Regions from separate parts of the Enterococcus sp. AAFC-DPL-5182 genome, predicted to be linked through region 1. Evidence: riboswitches for the same ligand, from Rfam matches in the RefSeq annotation. Region 1 holds a riboswitch; each other region holds the start of a gene.
What was found. A riboswitch is a leader RNA that binds a small molecule or an ion and turns the genes downstream of it on or off. The one in region 1 is predicted to bind magnesium.
Positions count from the first base shown of each region.

Region 2: linked by a shared signal. The riboswitch ahead of AC4BB7_RS10845 (LCP family protein) and the one ahead of AC4BB7_RS04435 (LCP family protein) in region 1 are both predicted to bind magnesium.
Region 3: linked by a shared signal. The riboswitch ahead of mgtA (magnesium-translocating P-type ATPase) and the one ahead of AC4BB7_RS04435 (LCP family protein) in region 1 are both predicted to bind magnesium.
Region 4: linked by a shared signal. The riboswitch ahead of AC4BB7_RS07190 (phosphatase PAP2/LCP family protein) and the one ahead of AC4BB7_RS04435 (LCP family protein) in region 1 are both predicted to bind magnesium.

Region 1 covers NZ_CM177101.1:957,474-962,384, reverse strand. The annotation lists gene AC4BB7_RS04445 (helix-turn-helix domain-containing protein) at 1-750, opposite strand, end outside; gene AC4BB7_RS04440 (FAD-dependent oxidoreductase) at 740-2,074, opposite strand; gene AC4BB7_RS04435 (LCP family protein) at 2,231-3,145, opposite strand; M-box (ykoK) riboswitch at 3,277-3,445, opposite strand; gene AC4BB7_RS04430 (hypothetical protein) at 3,713-4,210, shown strand; gene AC4BB7_RS04425 (DUF4809 family protein) at 4,290-4,682, opposite strand.
Region 2 covers NZ_CM177101.1:2,325,238-2,330,148, reverse strand. The annotation lists gene AC4BB7_RS10855 (FtsW/RodA/SpoVE family cell cycle protein) at 1-824, opposite strand, end outside; gene AC4BB7_RS10850 (FtsW/RodA/SpoVE family cell cycle protein) at 821-2,002, opposite strand; gene AC4BB7_RS10845 (LCP family protein) at 1,999-2,925, opposite strand; M-box (ykoK) riboswitch at 3,217-3,386, opposite strand; gene alsS (acetolactate synthase AlsS) at 3,806-4,911, shown strand, end outside.
Region 3 covers NZ_CM177101.1:2,303,110-2,308,020, forward strand. The annotation lists gene mgtA (magnesium-translocating P-type ATPase) at 1-2,289, opposite strand, end outside; M-box (ykoK) riboswitch at 2,406-2,576, opposite strand; gene AC4BB7_RS10755 (LysR family transcriptional regulator) at 3,203-4,084, shown strand; gene AC4BB7_RS10760 (LysR family transcriptional regulator) at 4,110-4,911, shown strand, end outside.
Region 4 covers NZ_CM177101.1:1,559,183-1,564,093, reverse strand. The annotation lists gene AC4BB7_RS07195 (diaminopimelate dehydrogenase) at 1-934, opposite strand, end outside; gene AC4BB7_RS07190 (phosphatase PAP2/LCP family protein) at 1,023-2,609, opposite strand; M-box (ykoK) riboswitch at 2,825-2,992, opposite strand; gene AC4BB7_RS07185 (ABC transporter ATP-binding protein) at 3,156-4,911, opposite strand, start outside.

The DNA.
Region 1 (4,911 bases):
ATATCGACTAAAGAACCGTAAAACAAAAGAACGAACTGTTTTAAAAAAAGGATCTTGTTCATATACTTGACTTTTGCTGTATAATTCTTTAAATGTTTTTGGCTGTACTACGATTCTTTTCTTACTGATCGTCAACCACAAACTGATTTTTAATTTACTATGCTCTTCAAAAGTAAGAGTCAACGCTTTTTCTAGTGCTTCAATGATCCTCAGATTTTGAACGGTCAATGTTTTTTCCTGATGAACTTCATAAGGTGTCAAAAACCAATAAATTTGAAAATAAAAATAACGAATCTGCAACTCTTCCCCTTTTAATTGACCATTGCGGATTTTAAGATCGAATTCTTTGAGTAACAAATTTAACTCTTTGATTTTTCTGAATAAAGAAGACTCGCTGATCATAAATTTAGTCGTCAACTGAGCAATCGTAAATTCACGATAATGAAATAAATAATCAATCAACTGAAACTTGATCGATGCTCGAACATAATCTTCTATAACCTTACTAATAGAAAACTGATCTGACATATGGATCGCCACCCATTGCCCGTCATAAAACAGTGAGCAGTCTTTTTCGTATGGTTTCAAATAATAGCCTAGCTCTTTTAAATCACTTTCAAAAGAAGCTTTTGACACTCCTGAATAATCCAATAACTCAGTATCCTTGATCCGGCCACCAGCTAAGATCACCTTCTTTAAAATCCCAATTTCTCTTGCTTCTTTTTTGTCTAATAAGGCTTCAATCTTCATCCGCTTCACTCCACAAACCTTCAAAACCTAGCTGGTTCGTGATATCTATCACGTTGGAATAATAAGGATGATATAAAAAATCTTTTTGATAAAAAGTTTCTAAGGTTTGCCCCGTTTGGATTCCAAGTGCCAATGTATTGATTTTCTCCAAGATATCCGCTTTTGAAACCAATTGCGCCCCTAATAGTTTATGACTTTCTTTTTCATAAATAATTTTACCGAAAATTGTTTCACTACCAGAAAATAAAGAGCTTTTTTGCTGAACATGAGCAACCGAAATAGGCTGGTCATGAAATAATCCTTCTGCTTCCGTCAATCCTGTACTCGCTATATAATAGTCCACAAGTTTTGTCCCGATCGTTCGAATTGAGCCGACAAATGGCGTAGTTGCTTCTACAAGGTTTTGAGCAACAACTAGTCCCGTTCTTACGGCATTGTTCACTAATGGGATGTAAATTGATTCATTAGATAAACTGTAAGGCACTTGAATACAATCACCGATCGCAAAAATATCTGCTTGGGACGTTTGCAAATACTCATTCACAAAAACGGTCTGATCCGTGTGTGTTCTGATGTGTTCATCTAAATAAGCTAAGTCAGGGCGAACATTCATCGCAAAAATGGCACTATCACATATTAATTCAGACTTTTTTGTTTCGATCAAAAGACCTTCGTCCGTATCCATGACTTTTTCTACGGTTTCATCAAAATGAAACACAACACCACGAGCAACCATTTCAGCTTGTACTGGTCGAATCATTTCTTCATCGAAATACTTAAAGAGCAAATAATCCATTCGCTCAAACAGATGTACTTCTTTGCCTTTTTTTAGCAACGTATCTGCTGCTTCTCCGCCAATTTGACCACCGCCGATCAGTGCTACTTTATTACTATTTTCTAAGTGGTTGATCGCATCCAACACCCCTGGTAAAAATTTATATTTTAAAACTTTTTCTGAATCACTACCGAGAATTTTCTGCGACCACTGACTTGAACCTGTTGCTAAAATCAATTTATCAAATGACATAAAAAAGTCTTCATCCTGTTTTTCATATTTGATGATATGCTGTTTTGAGTCCATGCCAACTACTTTTGCACTCATCAGCAAAGTAATCTCGTTGTCGATCAATTGTTGTTCCGAAATAAACTGAGCCGTTTCGATCGGATCGATCCTCTCATTAAAATAAAGATTGATACCTCCCGATAAGTAGCCGATGGTTTGTTGTTTCTCGATTAAATGGATTTCAGCTGTGGGATATTTTTTTCTGATCGCTAAAGCAGCTGATACTCCAGCAAATGAAGCACCGATGATTACGACTTTCACAGTAAAACCTTCTTTCTAAGTAAACCGTTTTCCTAAAGAATAGCATACCCCTGCTCTTAACGCATAGAAATAAGCTGATATATTTCATATCAAAAAAAATCTGTCTGCTCAGTATAAAAAGAGCAGACAGATCACGTTCACTTGTATGATTCCATTTTACTTATCTTTCATAAAATCTTGAATTGCTTGAGCATTTTTTTGTTCATCAAGTTCGATCACGCTTCCTGATTCCGTATAATCATTAAAATTCCATGATCCTTCTACTGGAACTGAAAGTGATTTTAAGGGCTTCACTTTTCCAGAAAGAAAATCCTTCGCCAAATCGATCAATAAACTTGTTGGTACATTTGTATCGATTTTGCCGACCATTTTCCCAGCAACTTGAGGAAGTTCCCAGACTGGAATCAAATCTTTAGATTGCTCAACTAGCGCATCCATCACTTGCTGCTGGCGTCTGATTCGACCAAAATCGCCTTCTTCATCCATTCTAAAACGAGCATACTGCAATAAACTATTCCCATGCAAGGTTTGCTTTCCTTTCAGAATATCCACACCATCTAAGTTAATATCTTTTTCAGCATCGATCGTTACCCCTTTTGGATAAAGTTCATCAATGATGTCACTAAATTCTTTAAAGTCCATGACAACATAATAATTGATCGGTAAATCAAAGTTGGTTTTCAAGACATCTTTTGTCATTTGTGCGCCGCCATATGCATAGGCTGCATTTATTTTATCTTGCCCGCCATCAGGGAACGTTACATAGCTATCCCTCATGATTGAAATCAATTTAGGCTGTTTGGTTTTCCCATCATAGTGAGCGACCATCAACGTATCTGAGCGTCCTTGGTCTTCATCATCATCTCTAGAATCATTCCCAACGACCATGACCGTTAGCTCTTTGTCACTCGTTTGTTCATCACCCGTAAAATTTTGGTTCTTATTAGGAAGTTTTGATTCACTCTCCTCTTTGGCTGTTTGGAAGGAAATCGCCGCATAACAGCCTGCGCTTACAATCACCAGCAGAATTGATAACAGGGTAATAATCATTATTTTTACAGATTTTTTCATTGTTTATTCCTTTCTACAGCTCTATTCATTTCTTGGATAAAAGAAAAATCCCCGCACCAAGAAAACTCAGCGAAGGGATTAGATTACAAAGTTTAAATACATGACATTCGCCACTTACTTATAACTTACCATGATCTTCTCTTCGTTGAGTTTTAGCACTATATAACGTAAAAAGCATTGCTTTTAGCTACTTTGGAAAACGCCTTAATTCGACGAATTCTGTCCTACCCGTGCCTGTCTTTCGACATTTCTGAGCAGTAGCCTATGTTTATATAGGAGCCTCACCTAACAAGTATTTAATTCATTTTAAACTATAAGCGTATCGTATCACAAAGTCAAATTAAATTTTATATAAGAGACTCACTTTTACAACTATGTTATTTAATTGAAAGTACATTACATCTAAAGCTACATTAGATACCCAACATAATAAACAAATATTCCAAACTAAAAAATCTTTACATTTTCTTAAATAATAGCTATTTTCTATCAAATCGTAACTTTCCATAGACAGACAAGGGTTTATCTGTTTCAATGTTTAAAGAACCTAACATTGGGAGGATAAATATGGAAAATTTTTTAGAGAAACAACAAGAATTCTTTTTCAGCTTTTTAACAGATAGTATCGATAATTTTCTATTAGATCATTCTGATGATACCTTTTATGTATTTGCTTTAGACTGCACTATTTATGAAGAAGGTGAAATCAACCTTTACTTTAATACCGTAGACCTTTGGCAAGAAACAACCGATTATTATACAAGTAAAGGTCATACTTCATCACAGTTAGAAGAAATGAAATATAATGCTCGTGACTGGGATGAAAATCAACGTTTTGCCACTCTTCATCTATTTGACGATTGGGTGGAAGACGAACAAGATATCGAAACAGTTCTTGACTGGCTTTGTAAGCAAATAGTGCTCTTAACGGATAGTGAATCATTCGAGCGTATTCCTAAAACAGAAGATTTCAAGGTATTGGTTTACGATCATGGTGAAAATCCATCTGACTCACAAGAAAGATTTGAAAAAATCGGAATGTCTGAACTTTTTCAAATAGAATAATAAAAAAGCCTAACTTTTGGGTCTCACAACAGATTGCAAAAGCAGGCTTTTCTATTTTCTTGAAGTTTGTCTTCACCAGCTAAAAAGAAAATGCTAACTCTTCCAAATTAAAAAGTGTTACCAGAATTTCATTTACTTTCTCTGCTAATTTTTTCTCATCTCTGATCTGATCATTTGTTTCGATCTTTGTTGCCTCATTTGAATAAGTCAGAAAATCATATTCTTCTTTAAGTGTGATTTGATAATCAGCTTTTTTATATAATGTATAATCATCAATCTCATCCATTTGATATTCGCGTTTGTAACCATTTTTTAACACAATCGCATTTAGCAACGTGTTGACCGTCAAAGCTTCTAAGAGAACTGTTTCTTCATCTAATTTCAATGTATAATTTTCATCTTCAATAATGCCGCAAGCATTACAGCCTCCATCTAATAAGTTGACCGTTCTAGTGATTATCGCTTTTTTCATCTGTACAACTCCTTCCTTCTATTTCTAAACACATTATATCAAAATCAAAACGCTAATGAGACACTATTTTTCCTAAAAAAAATCATTACACACAAATAAGGCTTTTTTTAAATAAAATAAATAGTAAATGACGATAATAACAAATATATTTTAAACATTATGAGAAATTACTCATATATATTTACTTTATATTTACTTTAGATAATAATATAGACAAGCTACTGTTCAT
Region 2 (4,911 bases), 1.4 Mb from region 1:
AAATTCGACAGACCTTTCCCCAACATCTCTCCAGACCCAATAGCAGTCAGACCGCGAGCTTGCTGAAATGAAATTGAATCCGCATATTCAAAAGGATTGAGCCAAGCATGGATCCGATTAAACTGATATGGCTGAAAATGAAGATAGGAAAGGATTGTTTGTCCTCGCTCAGTTAAAACCAACAAAATACCACTGACGCCAATTACACCTAAAATCCCAAAACCGACTGTTAAAATCTTCCAAGAGCAACCAGAAACAAGTACCATACCAAGAAAAATAGAAATAAAAACTAAACTTGTCCCAAAATCTTTTTGATAAAACATTAAAGCAAAAACAGGGAGGCTGACAAGTGATAATTCACCTAATAAGCGAAAATCTTCTTTTAAAGTTGAAGGATTCGACGATTTTTGTCTTCTTCTCGTAACAATATAGGCCAACATCAAAATATAGCCTAATTTCATGAATTCTGATGGCTGAAAGGAAATTGGTCCTATACGAATCCAACGTTTGGTACCTGTTGCGGCTGCCATTATTGGGTCATGAAATTTTATAAGTAAACTCATTACAAATAACGATAAAGCGTAAAGGGCAGGAGTAAATTTCCATAAATATTTTATCGGAATGAACATTGTAGCAAACATTGTGACAATACCTAAAATAGTCCATAAAAGTTGTTTCCTCAATAAAGGTGCAACTGATTCAACAGAAGGGTCTGCATGGAATGCACCGTACTGAGCAATGAAACCGACTAATATCAAAAGAAAGACAGGCAAGAGAAGGGCGTAATTCACTGGTTCGTTTTTGGTATTTAACATTTTTCTCATGCCATACCTCCCTGTTGCCTAGTGGTTTCTCTAATCTCTGTAGCGCGGGCATTCAAAGCGATGCCAAGCGTAATACTCAGTATCAGTAAGCTAGATCCACCATAACTGATGAAGGGGAAGGTCAATCCAGTCATTGGAATAAAACCTAACAAACTACCTACATTTACAGCGACTTGAAGTAAAAGCAACATTCCGCAACCAATATAAAGATAAGAGTAATAAAGATTTTTTGATCTTATTGCAAGTAAGAATAAGTGAGCAACCATAAAAAATACTAAAAATAAAATCCCTAAAGAAAAAATCAAGCCCAACTCTTCGATACAAATAGCAAAAATAAAATCTGTATCAGGAGCTGGAAGGAAGCCTTTTTTCTGAATACTATTGCCTAATCCTAATCCCCAAAAACCGCCATTATGCATAGCATAGTAGGCATTTGACGTTTGAAATCCTTTACCAGTTGGATCGATAAAAGGGTTTTGCATCACTTCAAAACGTGTCACTAAATACCCGAATTTTTGTGGCATCCAATTTGTTGGAATCGACAATAAAAGAACTGTTCCTAACCGTTTTATCGCAACAAAACCAATTAAAGCTATCGACATAAACCAAGGAGAAAGTCCACTAGATAAAAACAAGACTAAAACAAGAATGAAAATCATTGATGCTCCAGCGATATTCGGCTGCAAAGCCACAAAAAACATAAAGAAAATAGCGACTAGCAGTGAGCGTTTATGATCCTTGAATCTAAATGGGACAAGTGTGTCCGTTTTAGCTAAATTGGAAGCCAAATAAAGAACGATTACTAAAGGAACTAACTCAGATGGTTGAAACAAAAGCACCCCCAAGTTTATCCAACGCTTGGCGCCGCCAACACTGGTCCCTATAAACGGTAAAGCGATAATGGATAGGAAGGTCATGGTCAAAATAAAATACATCATTTTAGGTTTACGAAGAACCGCCAAGTTAATTCGATAAACAAAACTCATACAAACGATACTAAAAAGAAAATACATGGTTTGCTTGATTGCTTTACTAGAAGTTCCAAGATCACTATCTAATAGTTGATAAGAACTTGAACTATAGACCATTAGAATGCCAATGACGCATAAGATAAAATAAGGGATCAGAATATAAAAGTCTAAATAATGCATCTTTGAGAATCTCTTCATTTGTTTCATTTTGCAGCTCCATCACTCAAGAAGCTATGAATGGCTTCTTGGTTTTGTTTCTCGTCTATTTCTAATACACTGCCTGCATCAGTGTAATCGTTAAATGACCAGCTCCCTTTAACTGGTACAGATAATGTTTCAAGACTTTTTACGTTCCCTGTTAGAAAATCTTTTGCCAAGTCTACTAGAAGGTCAGTAGGAATATTTGTATCTAAGTAACCGACAGCTTCACCAGCAATTTTTGGAAGTTGTAAGAAGGAAACGGCATCTTTAGATTGTTTTGCCAGGGCGTCCATGACCTGTTGTTGTCTTCTTACACGACCAAAGTCACCTTCTTCGTCCATTCTAAAACGAGCATACTGTAACAATGTATTACCATCCATGGTTTGTTTGCCTTTTTTGATGTCGACATTGTCTAAATTGATATCTTTTTCCGCATCGATCTCAATCCCTTTTGGATAAAGCTCATTGATCAACCGAATAAAATTATTAAAATCAGCTGAAATATAATAATTGATTGGTAATCCAAAAGAGTCATTAAGGACTTTTCTAGTTAATTCTGCTCCACCATAGGCATAAGCTGCATTGATTTTTTCTAATCCATGACCAGGTATTGATACATAAGAATCTCTCATGATTGAGACTAATTTTGGTTGTTTAGTTTCACTATTATAGTGGGCGACCATCAAAGTATCTGCGCGTCCGCCATCTTCATCATCTTCACGACCATCATCACCAATTAACATAATCGTGATTTCTTTCATATTTGTCTGTTGATCACCAGAAAAATTAGTATTTTTGCTCTTGTTCACTTGAGATTGAGCTATTTTTTTCCCGTTATGAAAATTGATTGCCGTGTAACTCCCGATTCCTGTAAAAATCAAGAGAACAAAAAGAATCATACAAATTAAAAATTTCATTCCTGTTTTCATTTTTTATTCCTCGCTAATCATTTTAATTGATCATCAAATAAAGTTTGGCTTTAGGAATTGATTTAGATGGGGGATAAAAAAGTCTATTTACTAAAAATAATGAATCACAGTAAATTCGAAATAAAAGAAGAATCTCTATACCATGTCATTATGAAGAGACATTTTCTTCTTCGATTTGTATATCCACCTCCAAAAAATTAAGAATTCTGTCAACATTATTTATCAAAACAAAAAACCTCCGCTTAGAATAACTCAGCGAAGGGGGATTGATTTCAGCACAAATAGAGCTTTTCATCATTCTCATCGTTGAGTTTTAGCACTATGAAACGTAAAAAGCAGAGCTTTTAGCTACTTTGTGAAAAGCCTTAATTCGACAATTCCTGTCCTACCCATTACTGTCTTTCGACATTTTTGAGCAGTAGCCTGTGTTTCCATAGGAGCCTCACCTAACAAGTTATTCAGATCGCTCTAAATATAGTGAATATCACTAGTAAAGTCAACTAGATAAGTATTAAGTTTTTCATAATAAGTCTAGTCCTGGATAGAGTAACGATTTTTGATCTATCGTTGAACTAGTAGGGAAACAAGCGTTGGAAAACTCGTCCATTTATACGTTTAGCCTAAATATTTTCTTTATTTTTTCTTAAACTTATATTGATATGGAGAATAAGTAAACAAGGAATATAAAAAATTGATTACAGTTTTGTTTTAGCAAACAAATCATTAAACAAATAAAAGATCGCATGCTATAATAACGAAGTGATACAGGTTGATTAACTGTACTATTGTGATGAACGATTTTGTATTTTTTTTTAATATTCACCCTTTTGTATAAGTGATTTTGAAATTATGTAACATTATTTGAAAGGTAGTGTAACAGATGGTGGGAAAAAGTAGAAATGGTGCTGAAGTGATTGTAGAAAGTTTAAAAAATCATCGTGTCGATTATGTATTTGGGATTCCAGGAGCAAAAATTGACGGTTTGTTTGATGCTTTAGTCGATGATGGACCTGAATTGATAGTAACGCGTCATGAGCAAAATGCTGCCTTTATGGCGGCAGCGGTGGGACGATTGACTGGAAATCCAGGAGTAGTAGTTGCGACAAGTGGTCCAGGTGCAAGTAATTTAGCAACTGGATTAGTTACGGCTACGGCAGAAGGTGATCCGGTATTGGCAATAGGCGGTCAAGTGAAACGTAGAGATTTACTAAAATTAACGCATCAAAGTATGAATAATGCTGCTTTATTTGAACCGATCACTAAGTACAGTGCGGAAATTCAAGATCCAGAGACTATTTCGGAAGTTCTAGCAAATGCTTACCGATTGGCAAAGTCTTCGAAAAAAGGAGCTAGTTTTATCAGTATTCCTCAAGATGTTGTCGATGGCGCAGTAAAATCCGTAGGCATCAAACCTTTGAGTGATCCAAAAATTGGTTCAGCTTCATCAGAGGATATTCAATATCTTTCAAAATTAATTCAAGCAGCAGAGTTGCCTGTATTGCTTATTGGGATGAGAGCCTCTACAGATAAAGAAGCTAAAGCGATCCGTGCAATCGTTGAGAAGACCAAAATCCCAGTTGTTGAAACGTTTCAAGCAGCGGGGGTGATTTCTAGAGAATTAGAGGACCATTTCTTTGGACGAATCGGATTATTCCGTAACCAACCAGGTGACATGTTGTTAAAACGTAGTGACTTAGTCATTGCTGTGGGATATGATCCAATTGAGTATGAGGCTAGAAATTGGAATGCTGAAGGAGAGGCAAAAATCATCGTGATCGATGATACTCCAGCTGAAATCGACCAATACTTCCAGCCCGAACGAGAGTTGATTGGGGATATTGCAGAAACATTAACAGTGCTTTTGCCTAGTATTGAAGCTAAAATAGTATCAGAGAAAGCGATCGATTATTTAAATACATTACATGAAAGATTAGTGGAACGAGATGATGTGAAAGAACGAGTAGACAATGGTTTGCTGCACCCTTT
Region 3 (4,911 bases), 1.3 Mb from region 1:
ATACATAAATAGATAAGTAACGATATCAAAAACAGAACTTGTCGGTCCAAACCATTTCATGAATGAACCAATTGATTTGGCTTCCCACTTCTTAGGCTTTTCGACATACTCTTTATCCACGTTATCCCACGGAACCGACATGCAAGATGTATCGTAAATCAAATTCAAAAATAGTGATTGAATCGGCGCAACTGGTAAAAATGGTAAAAAAATACTCGCAGGAATAACAGAAAATACATTCCCGAAATTTGAACTTGCTGTCATTTTGATATACTTCATTGTATTACTAAAGACTTTGCGTCCAGAAATAATCCCCTGTTCTAAAACCATTAAGTCTTTTTGCAGCAAAATCACATCAGCCGATTCTTTTGCAATATCAACTGCCGTATCTACAGAAATTCCAACATCAGAGACTTTCATAGCTCCTGCGTCATTGATTCCATCCCCCATGAAGCCAACTGTTTGTTCATTTTTCTTCAACGCTTTAACAATTTTTGTTTTTTGATCAGGTGTTACTTTTGTAAAAATAGTATATTTATTGACCATCTGTTCTAGTTCTGATTCAGATAATTTAGAAATTGCTGAACCATCGATCATTTTTTCAGTCCCCAGACCAACTTCTTTACAAACTGAACGTGTTACTAATTCATTATCACCTGTTAGAATTTTTACAGAAACTCCGTTACTTTTTAATGCTTGAATAGCAGCAGCAGCCGTTTCTTTAGGAGGATCTAGAAAAGCGAGATACCCTTGTAAAATCAGTTCCTGTTCATCTGCAACAGAATAGTCATCTAATTGATTGTTGACTTTTTTATCTGCGATCGCTAAGACTCTCAGACCATCTTCATTTAATTCCTTCACTGTTTTCAATACTTGTTTTTTTATTTTTGGTGTGATCGGAACAACATCTCCAGCCTGATTGATATGAGAGCATGCTTGTAGCATTTCTTCAACTGCTCCTTTAGTAATCAAAAAGCTTTGATTCGATCTTCTATTTTTAATAACAACACTCATTCTTCTACGATTAAAGTCGAAAGGAATTTCATCAATTTTAAAATAATCTTCTTCATCGATAGATAACTCTTTCGATGATGCTTCAATAATTGCCTTATCGATTAAATTACGCAGACCAGTTTGGAAATAACTATTTAAAAAAGCAGAACGCAATACTTCCCGATCTTCTTGGCATGAGGTATTGTAATGATATTCTAAAATGACCTTGTCTTGTGTCAGGGTGCCAGTTTTATCCGTACATAAAATATCCATGGCACCAAAATTTTGAATCGCGTTGACGTTTTTCATGATCGTTCCTTCTTTTGCCATATCCCTAGAACCTTTGACCAAATTAGTCGTAACGATCATTGGCAGCATTTCTGGTGTAAGCCCTACAGCCGTTGCAATAGCAAACATTAAGGCTTCACCCCAATCGCCTTTTGTGATTCCGTTGATCAAAAATACTGCTGGCGTAATCACCATCATAAAACGAATCAATAACCATGTCGTTTTGTTTACACCTAATTCAAAGCTTGTTTTTTTCTCATCATCTGCAACATCTTGTGCAATTTTTCCAAAGAGTGTATTATCCCCAACCCGAACAGCTACACCAACACCACTGCCGCTAACGACATTGCTGCCTAAAAACAATAAATTATCAAAATCTGTTTGGTTATTATTATTTGTAGAAGTAACATTTTTGACTTTTTTTTCAACTGGAAAACTTTCTCCTGTCATCGCTGATTGTGAAACGAATAAGTCCTTCGCATGAATCAACCGCAAATCTGCAGGAATCATGTCTCCTGCTGCAAGATTAACTAAGTCACCACAAACAACTTCGTCCACAGGTATTTCCATTTCTTTATTTTCTCTGGTAACAGTCGCTGTGATCTGAATCATATTTTGTAATTTACTGACTGCATTACTTGATTTCACTGATTGAACTAAAGTCATAGTGCCGCTTAACAAAACCATGACCACCATAATCAAAACCCCAGTAATGTCTTTCTCACTTGGTTCAGCATACACATATTCAGTAAAAAACGAGATAGTTGCTAGTATCATCAATACAACAGTAAATGGTGTGACATAGGATTTTATCACAGTATAAATAAAGGACTTTTTTTTATTATCTGTAATTTTATTTATACCGAATTTTTCTTTTGAGTGTTGAACTTCTCGGGCTTTCAAGCCATCCCACGAAGAGGAAAAGCTTTCTAAAACTTTATCGATAGATAAATTCGCTATCTTTTGATAAGCTTTTTCATGGATCATGTTCTTCATTTCTTTTTGCATCTAGATTATCCTCTTTTCTTTTAGTTGATCTCTGGCTTATCGAACTATCTTCTGGCACCGTCACCACATCCTTTCCACACAAAAAAGCGCACTGAAAACTCAGCCCGCTTTGCCGTGAGTCTCCATAATCGTTGAGTTTTGGCACTATACAACGTAAAAAGCCCAAGCTTTTAGCTACCTTAAGAAAAGCCTTAATTCGACAGTTCCTGTTCTACCCATTGGCGTCTCTCGACATTTTTGGGCAGTAGCCTGTGTTTGTATAGGAGCCTCGCCTAACAAGAAGAATTACACTGTTATTCTAATGAATTATGCCTTACATTTATAGACAAAAAAAACGATACCTGTATAACTTTTTTTGAATGTAATTTTTTCGCCATCTTCCTTTTTAAATCATTTATAAAAAAGAATACTTCTATGACAAAAAAGAAATAGTTTATTCAGTTCATTTTATTTACTATATTTGTATAAACGAATCTCCCAAGTTCGTTTATGTAACATCCATACTCCTTTTTACAAAGTAAGCTCTGATGGATCCCACTTCGGCTTTCCCCCGTAGTGGGATTTATATTTCCAAAGTTCATTGTTCAAATTTCATAAAAAAGAATAGCACTATAAATAAAACAGAATGGCTCTATTGGCCAAAGAAAATTATACTAAACTAAGAAACAACCTATTCACTAATTGTTCACTATTCCCTATCAGTAAGCTAATACTGATAAAAGTCCTTTTAATTGGTCGGCTATTACCAATTAAAAGGGCTCTTTTCCTTTATAGAAAACAGTCATTATTTCAAAATAAAAAAATACTATTAATTTTTTGTATATTTTTTGAAAAAAATGACTATTTCATCTCAAATTATTTTATCTTGAAGAGAACCAGCATTTATTTTCAACAGAGTAAAGGAGATGAGCAAATGAAATTAAAACAATTAGACTATTTTTTAGCATTATGCAAAAACAAAAGCTTTACAAAAACATCAGAGGAATTAGGTATTTCTCAGCCTTATTTAAGCACACATATTCGAGAATTAGAGCAGGAGCTAAACGCCCAACTGATAACGAGAGATTACGGCAATAACACCTTAACGCCTGAGGGTCTTGTTTTAAAAAAAAGAGGGGAGAAAATTTTTCAAGAATTTGAAATGGCTGTCACAGAAATCAATTTACTTGTCCATACTGGAGAAACAGCAACCATCAAAATCGGAACAAATTTAGCTGACACTGACTATTTGATTGCAAAAATGCTAACAGACTTTCACCGAAAATATCCATTAGCCTCTATTGATTATGGCTATTACGACAACCTTGAAATAGCTCTGGAAAATAAAGAAATCGATATAGCAGTCGGTATTCTATCAGAAGAGAATTCTAAAATAGCAAGTAGTTTGATTTTTTCAGAATCTTACGTTGTTTTCATTAGCAAAAAAAATCAACTATCTTATCTAAACGAATTGTCAGTAGAGCATTTACTGCAAACCCCTTTAATAAATTATTCAAAACAAATCTATGAAAAGAACATAATTAAAACTTGGATAGAAATAAACCATCCTGAACTTAAAGATAATCAATGTTACGAACTACCTTCAACAATCTCAATATTGAATTTAGTCGATCAAGACTTTGGCGTGGCATTTCTTCCTTACTCATTGGCAGATTCCATTCCGAATTATTTAAGTATTACATCAGTCGAGATCATTGATGGACCTTTCAGAAATATTTCTATTGGTTATCATTCAGACCTACCTCTCTCAAAAGCACATAAAGATCTAATCGAACAACTTCAATTTATTTTTTAACAACAAATTGAAAGGAGAAAAGAACATGGAATTAACCCATTTAAACTACTTTTTAACACTCTGCGAACAAAAACAATTCACTAGAGCCAGCAATCATCTCGGCATTTCACAAGCCGCATTAAGTAAGCAAATAAAAAATCTTGAAGATGAAATCGGGGCAGCGCTATTTTTTAGAGCTAAAGAAGAATGTCAACTCACCCCCGCTGGAAAAATACTAGAAAGTCATTGTTGGCGTATCAAACAAGAAATGTTCTATATTTGCGATGAGATCAATGACCTCTCCTTTTCAAAAGAATCTGCATTAACTACGATTAATGTTTCTCTTTTTTTAAACGATCTAGAATTCAAATTAAATGAGACTCTTTCAGCATTGTTTCAAGAATATAAATATTTGAGAATCAATACAATTATTTCAGATAATATCTTTCACTCACTCGAAACATTAGAATCGGATATTGGAATTGGCCCTTCCATAAAAAATGTACCTGATACGATAAATAAAATAGATATTTATTCAAATGAATACAAAATCATCATGCGAAAAGGCCACCCAGTTTTCGACCATGCAACAATTAGTCTAGACTTATTTGATAATTATCCTTTTGTATTCTTTAATCAAACATTTCTTGAAACGAAAACAATTTATGATTGGATGAAAAACAGTCTCCCATCAAGATCTCAAGAAATGGATATTCACGTTGATACCACTGAATTGATTCTTTACATGGTAAAAAACACCGATACTTTTTCTATCGTCCCACAATATTTACAACGTCATTTGGATGATCTAGACATCATTTCTATAAATGATGAAAGCCTCCCACTCA
Region 4 (4,911 bases), 600 kb from region 1:
TAGACAAATATTTAGGCGCAATATCCAAAACAGTATATGCCCCAAATTGTTTTTCCCTAGCCAAACGAACACAGGCTCTAGCATAAGCAACTAAGACACTTGCCGTAAATTCGGGATTACTCTCCAGCTGTAAATTATATTCGATGACTTGCTTGGTATTTTCATGTGTTGTTCCTGTATGCAGTACCGTGCCGCCATGAGGCATCGCTTTATGTTTTTGATCCAATTCAGACTGAGAAATAAAATGAACCTCAGTATCATAATCTGCAAAGTAATTCGGCATTGTAATGATTTCTTCGCGAATTTTTTCTGCCTGTGATTCATTTTCAAGCACAACAAAACATTCTCTAAAATGTTTATCTCGAGTAGTCAAATCCAGTTGTTCTCCCGCTTTGAGCTTCTCTATAACATCATTGTTTGGAATTGTATATTGAACGGCATCTAATACACCGTCGATTCGTCGTAATGCATCGGAATGACCTTGGCTAACACCTTTACCCCAAAATGTATTCGTCTGTCCAACTGGTAAAATGCTTTGTGCATACAAACGATTCAAACTAAACAAACCTGGGTCCCATCCTGTTGAGATAATCGACGTTGTTTGATTTTCTTTTGCTACTTGATCCACTTTCGCAAAATGCTCTGGAATCTTAGCATGTGTGTCAAAGCTATCGATCGTGTTAAATAAATGAGTCCACTCCGGCGTTTGCGTTGGCAAATCTGTCGCTGAACCGCCGCAAAGAATGCAGACATCGATTTCACCTTTTTTGTGTTTCAATTGCTCCATCGTAAATGCTTTAGAACCTTCTGTTTGCACCGTTTCAGGAGCTCTTCTTGTAAAGACACCGACTAATTCCATATCTTTGTTTTGTTTGATCGAACGTTCAACCCCGCGTCCAAGGTTTCCATATCCAATGATTGCTACTTTTATCATACTAACATTCCTCCACTTCTATAAATCAGATTATACCAAAAGAAAAAGACATCTGACAATTGGAAGTTGAAAAAACGAGTTCCTTCTTTTACTGATCCATTATATTCAATTGTTTTTTTAATTCCGTGGTGATTTTTTGCTTTTCCTCATCTGAAATACTCTGATAAGAAATCCCTTCTTCCCCAGTATAGCCATCACCTGTAAATCCTTCCCCTTGCATTTGATAACTTTCAATGTTTTCTAAGGCTTTTTGATAATTTTTCATTAAAAGAGTCATTTGATCCAGGGTCATATCGGTTTGACCATTTTCTCCTATTATGTCGAGTAATTCTTGATAACGAAAAACACTTTTCATCGAAGTTAATTCTTTGGTAAGCTGAATCGTTACCTCTCGCTGCCTCTTTTGTCTGCCGTAATCGCCTAAAGGATCTTCATAGCGCATTCTCGCATACTGTAATGTTTCCCAGCCGCCTAAATGCTGTTCCCCTTTTGGATAATGAATTCCTTCTGCATCAAACTCAAAATCATTATTGACGGTGACACCGCCAACTGCGTCACTTAAAGCTGCTAAACCATCCATATTGATCACAAAATAATGATTGATCGGGATATCTAAATAATGTTCAACCGTATCGATCATCATCTCGTCTCCACCAAAGGAATGAGCATGATTGATTTTGTCATAGACGCCATCTTTCCCAATGATTTCGACATAAGCATCTCTGGGAATACTTGTGATCGTAGTTTTCTTCAATTGATTATTGACGGTGACCACCATAATCGTATTTGCTCGAAAATCTGTTTTGCGTTTAGAATCATTTGCGATACCTAAAAGTAAGAAACTCGCAGGTTCACTATTTCCTAACTCTGCGGCTTTATTTTTTCGATTTAGTGGCTGATACATTTTATCGGCAGTTTTTTGGACTTTTTGAAACACCGCAGCACCATAAGCTGAAGCTCCAGCAACGACTAGTAAAAGCACTGTTAGCGTGCCTAAAATAGTTCTTTGAATGAACTTTTTTTTAGCAATAGGGGTAGAAAATTCTCTATTAAGGTACACTCTTTGCAAGAAAACAAAAGAGAACTTGACCCAAGTATAGCTTAAAAGAAAACCTGCAAGCACATCACTTGGATAATGAACTCGTAAATAAATCCGGCTCAATCCAATCAAAAGAACATAAACGATCAAAGTGTTTTTTAAAAACTTGTAATGCTTCATTTCCTTTGAATAAACGGTTTGTAAAATCAAGATCATCGAACAAGCTAAGCACATGGCTAAGAGCGAATGCCCACTTGGAAAACTATAGGAAGTTCGTTCAGCCAACTGTTCTACATTTGGTCTTTGCCGCGCCACAAGCTGCTTTAAGACAAATCCAAAAGCGCTGACTACTAAGACATTACTACTTAGCCAAACCGCCAATAACTTATGTTTATTTCGCCAAAGTATAAATGAGACTATCAAGCTAACAACAAAAATCGGCACGATCGTAGCACTTTTGGCAACTAAATCCACAATACTGGTCAGTAATTGACTCGGTTTCCAATTAAAGTGATAAATCGCTGAATCTAACTGAACAAACCATGATTCTTGTTTTACAACTAAAAAGGTTAGCAATGAAAAAAATACGACACTTAAAACTGCTGGAGTAAATTTCTTTTCTTTCAACGTATACATGTGATAAATCCCTTCATTCATATATTCAGTAAAACAACCAAGTTAAAGATTATTTCCAAGTAGTTTTCACAGGAATATCATACAACTAAATAGATCACTAAATGATTTTGCCCCTTAATTGGCAGTAGTGAATCATCTAACGGTATACAGTTGGAAAACTCTTATTCACCAAAAGAAAAAAGCCAAACATGCTTTCCCTAAGACGTTTGACTTTCAATCAATCTCATCGTCTGAGTTTTAGCACTATACAACGTAAAGAAAAGTTCTTAGCTATTTTATGAAAAGCCTTAATTCGACAATTCCTGTTTTACACATTGGCGTCTTTCGACGTTTCTGCGCAATAGCCTGTGTTTGTATAGGAGCCTCACCTAACAAGGTTATTTATCTATTTATTTTGTTAAATAGTAACGCTGGTAAAAAAAATTTTCAAGTTATTTTATGACTCTTTAGTTTTTCTTAATTTAAAATTTGAAAAAGATAGCACCCGTAAACAAGCAGAAGCAATCATCAAAATAGTATTGATGATTGCTTCTGCTATACTCTATTTTACTCATCTAACTCTTCAAATTGTGAGTTATAAAGTGACGCATAATAACCGCCTTGAGCAAGTAATTCTTCATGTGTTCCTTGTTCTTTAATATCGCCATCTTGCATATACAAAATCTTATCCGCATCTTTGATCGTTGATAAACGGTGCGCAATAACAAATGACGTACGACCAGCCATTAAATTATTCATAGCACCTTGAATCAAGCCTTCTGTTCTGGTATCAACAGATGATGTTGCTTCATCAAGGATCAAAATCGGTTTATCAGCTAAGATTGCGCGGGCAATTGTTAAAAGTTGTTTTTGACCTTGGGAAATGTTGGAAGACTCTTCATTTAATTCCATATTGTAACCACCAGGCAACGTTTGGATAAAGTGATGAACGTGAGCCGCTTTCGCGGCTTCATAGACTTCTTCATCCGTTGCATCTAAACGACCATAGCGTAAGTTTTCCATGATGGTTCCTTTAAATAACCAAGTGTCTTGTAAAACCATCCCAATATTTTTACGTAAATCTGCACGATTAAAGTCTTTGATATTATGACCATCGATTTTGATTGCGCCAGATGTTACATCGTAAAAACGCATCAATAATTTAACCATAGTTGTTTTACCTGCACCAGTTGGTCCAACGATTGCCACTGTTTGGCCGGGATCAACATGTGAACTGAAATCATTGATAATGATTTTGTCTGGTGTATACCCGAAACGAACATGTTCAAAATCGACCATCCCTTTGGCTTTGTCGATTTTAACTGGATTTGGTACTGTTTGTGCTTCTTCATCTTCTTCAAGAAATTCAAAAACACGTTCAGCTGCTGCTGCCATTGATTGGAGTAAGTTTGATACTTGAGCCAATTGGGCAATAGGTTGTGTTAAGTTACGAACATATTGGATAAACGCTTGGATATCTCCGACCGTGATCGTGCCATTATAAGCTAAGATCCCACCAAAAATCGCTACTGCAACGTACCCTAAATTTCCAACAAAGTTCATGATCGGTTGCATCAAACCTGAAAGAAATTGGGATTTCCAAGCTGATTTGAATAAGACATCATTTTGTTTTTTAAATTCTGTAAGTGAATTTTCTTCATCATTGAATAGACGTACGATGTTATAACCACCGATGGTTTCTTCTACTTTACCATTGATCACGCCAAGATATTCTTGTTGTGTTTTAAAGTATTTTTGCGAATTTTTCACAACGATCAAAATTAAGATCATTGAAATTGGGACGATCAAAATCGCAATACCTGTCATTTGCACAGAAATCGATAGCATCATGACAATAACACCAATGATAGTGAATACTGATGTAATCAGCTGTGTGATCGATTGGTTTAATGATTGACCTAGAGTATCCACGTCATTGGTGATACGAGATAAGACTTCACCCGTTGTACGACTTTCAAAATAATTCATTGGCATACGATTGATTTTTTCTGAAATTTCTTTACGCATGCGATATGTGATTTTTTGCGAAATCGTTGACATGATCCAACCTTGAATGATCCCAAAAGCGGATGCCACTAAGTAGAGCCCTAACATAAAGAGTAAGATTCCACCAATTTTATTAAAATCGATTCCGCCAGTTCCTTGATATTTTTTGATTAAACCATTAAACAATTCTGTGATTGCTTGGGATAAAATTTTTGGACCCCAAATATTAAATACGGTTGAAGCAATTGCAAAGATCATTACAAAGAAAACGGGTATTTTATAAGCACCAATATAGGAGATTAATTTTTTTAGTGTT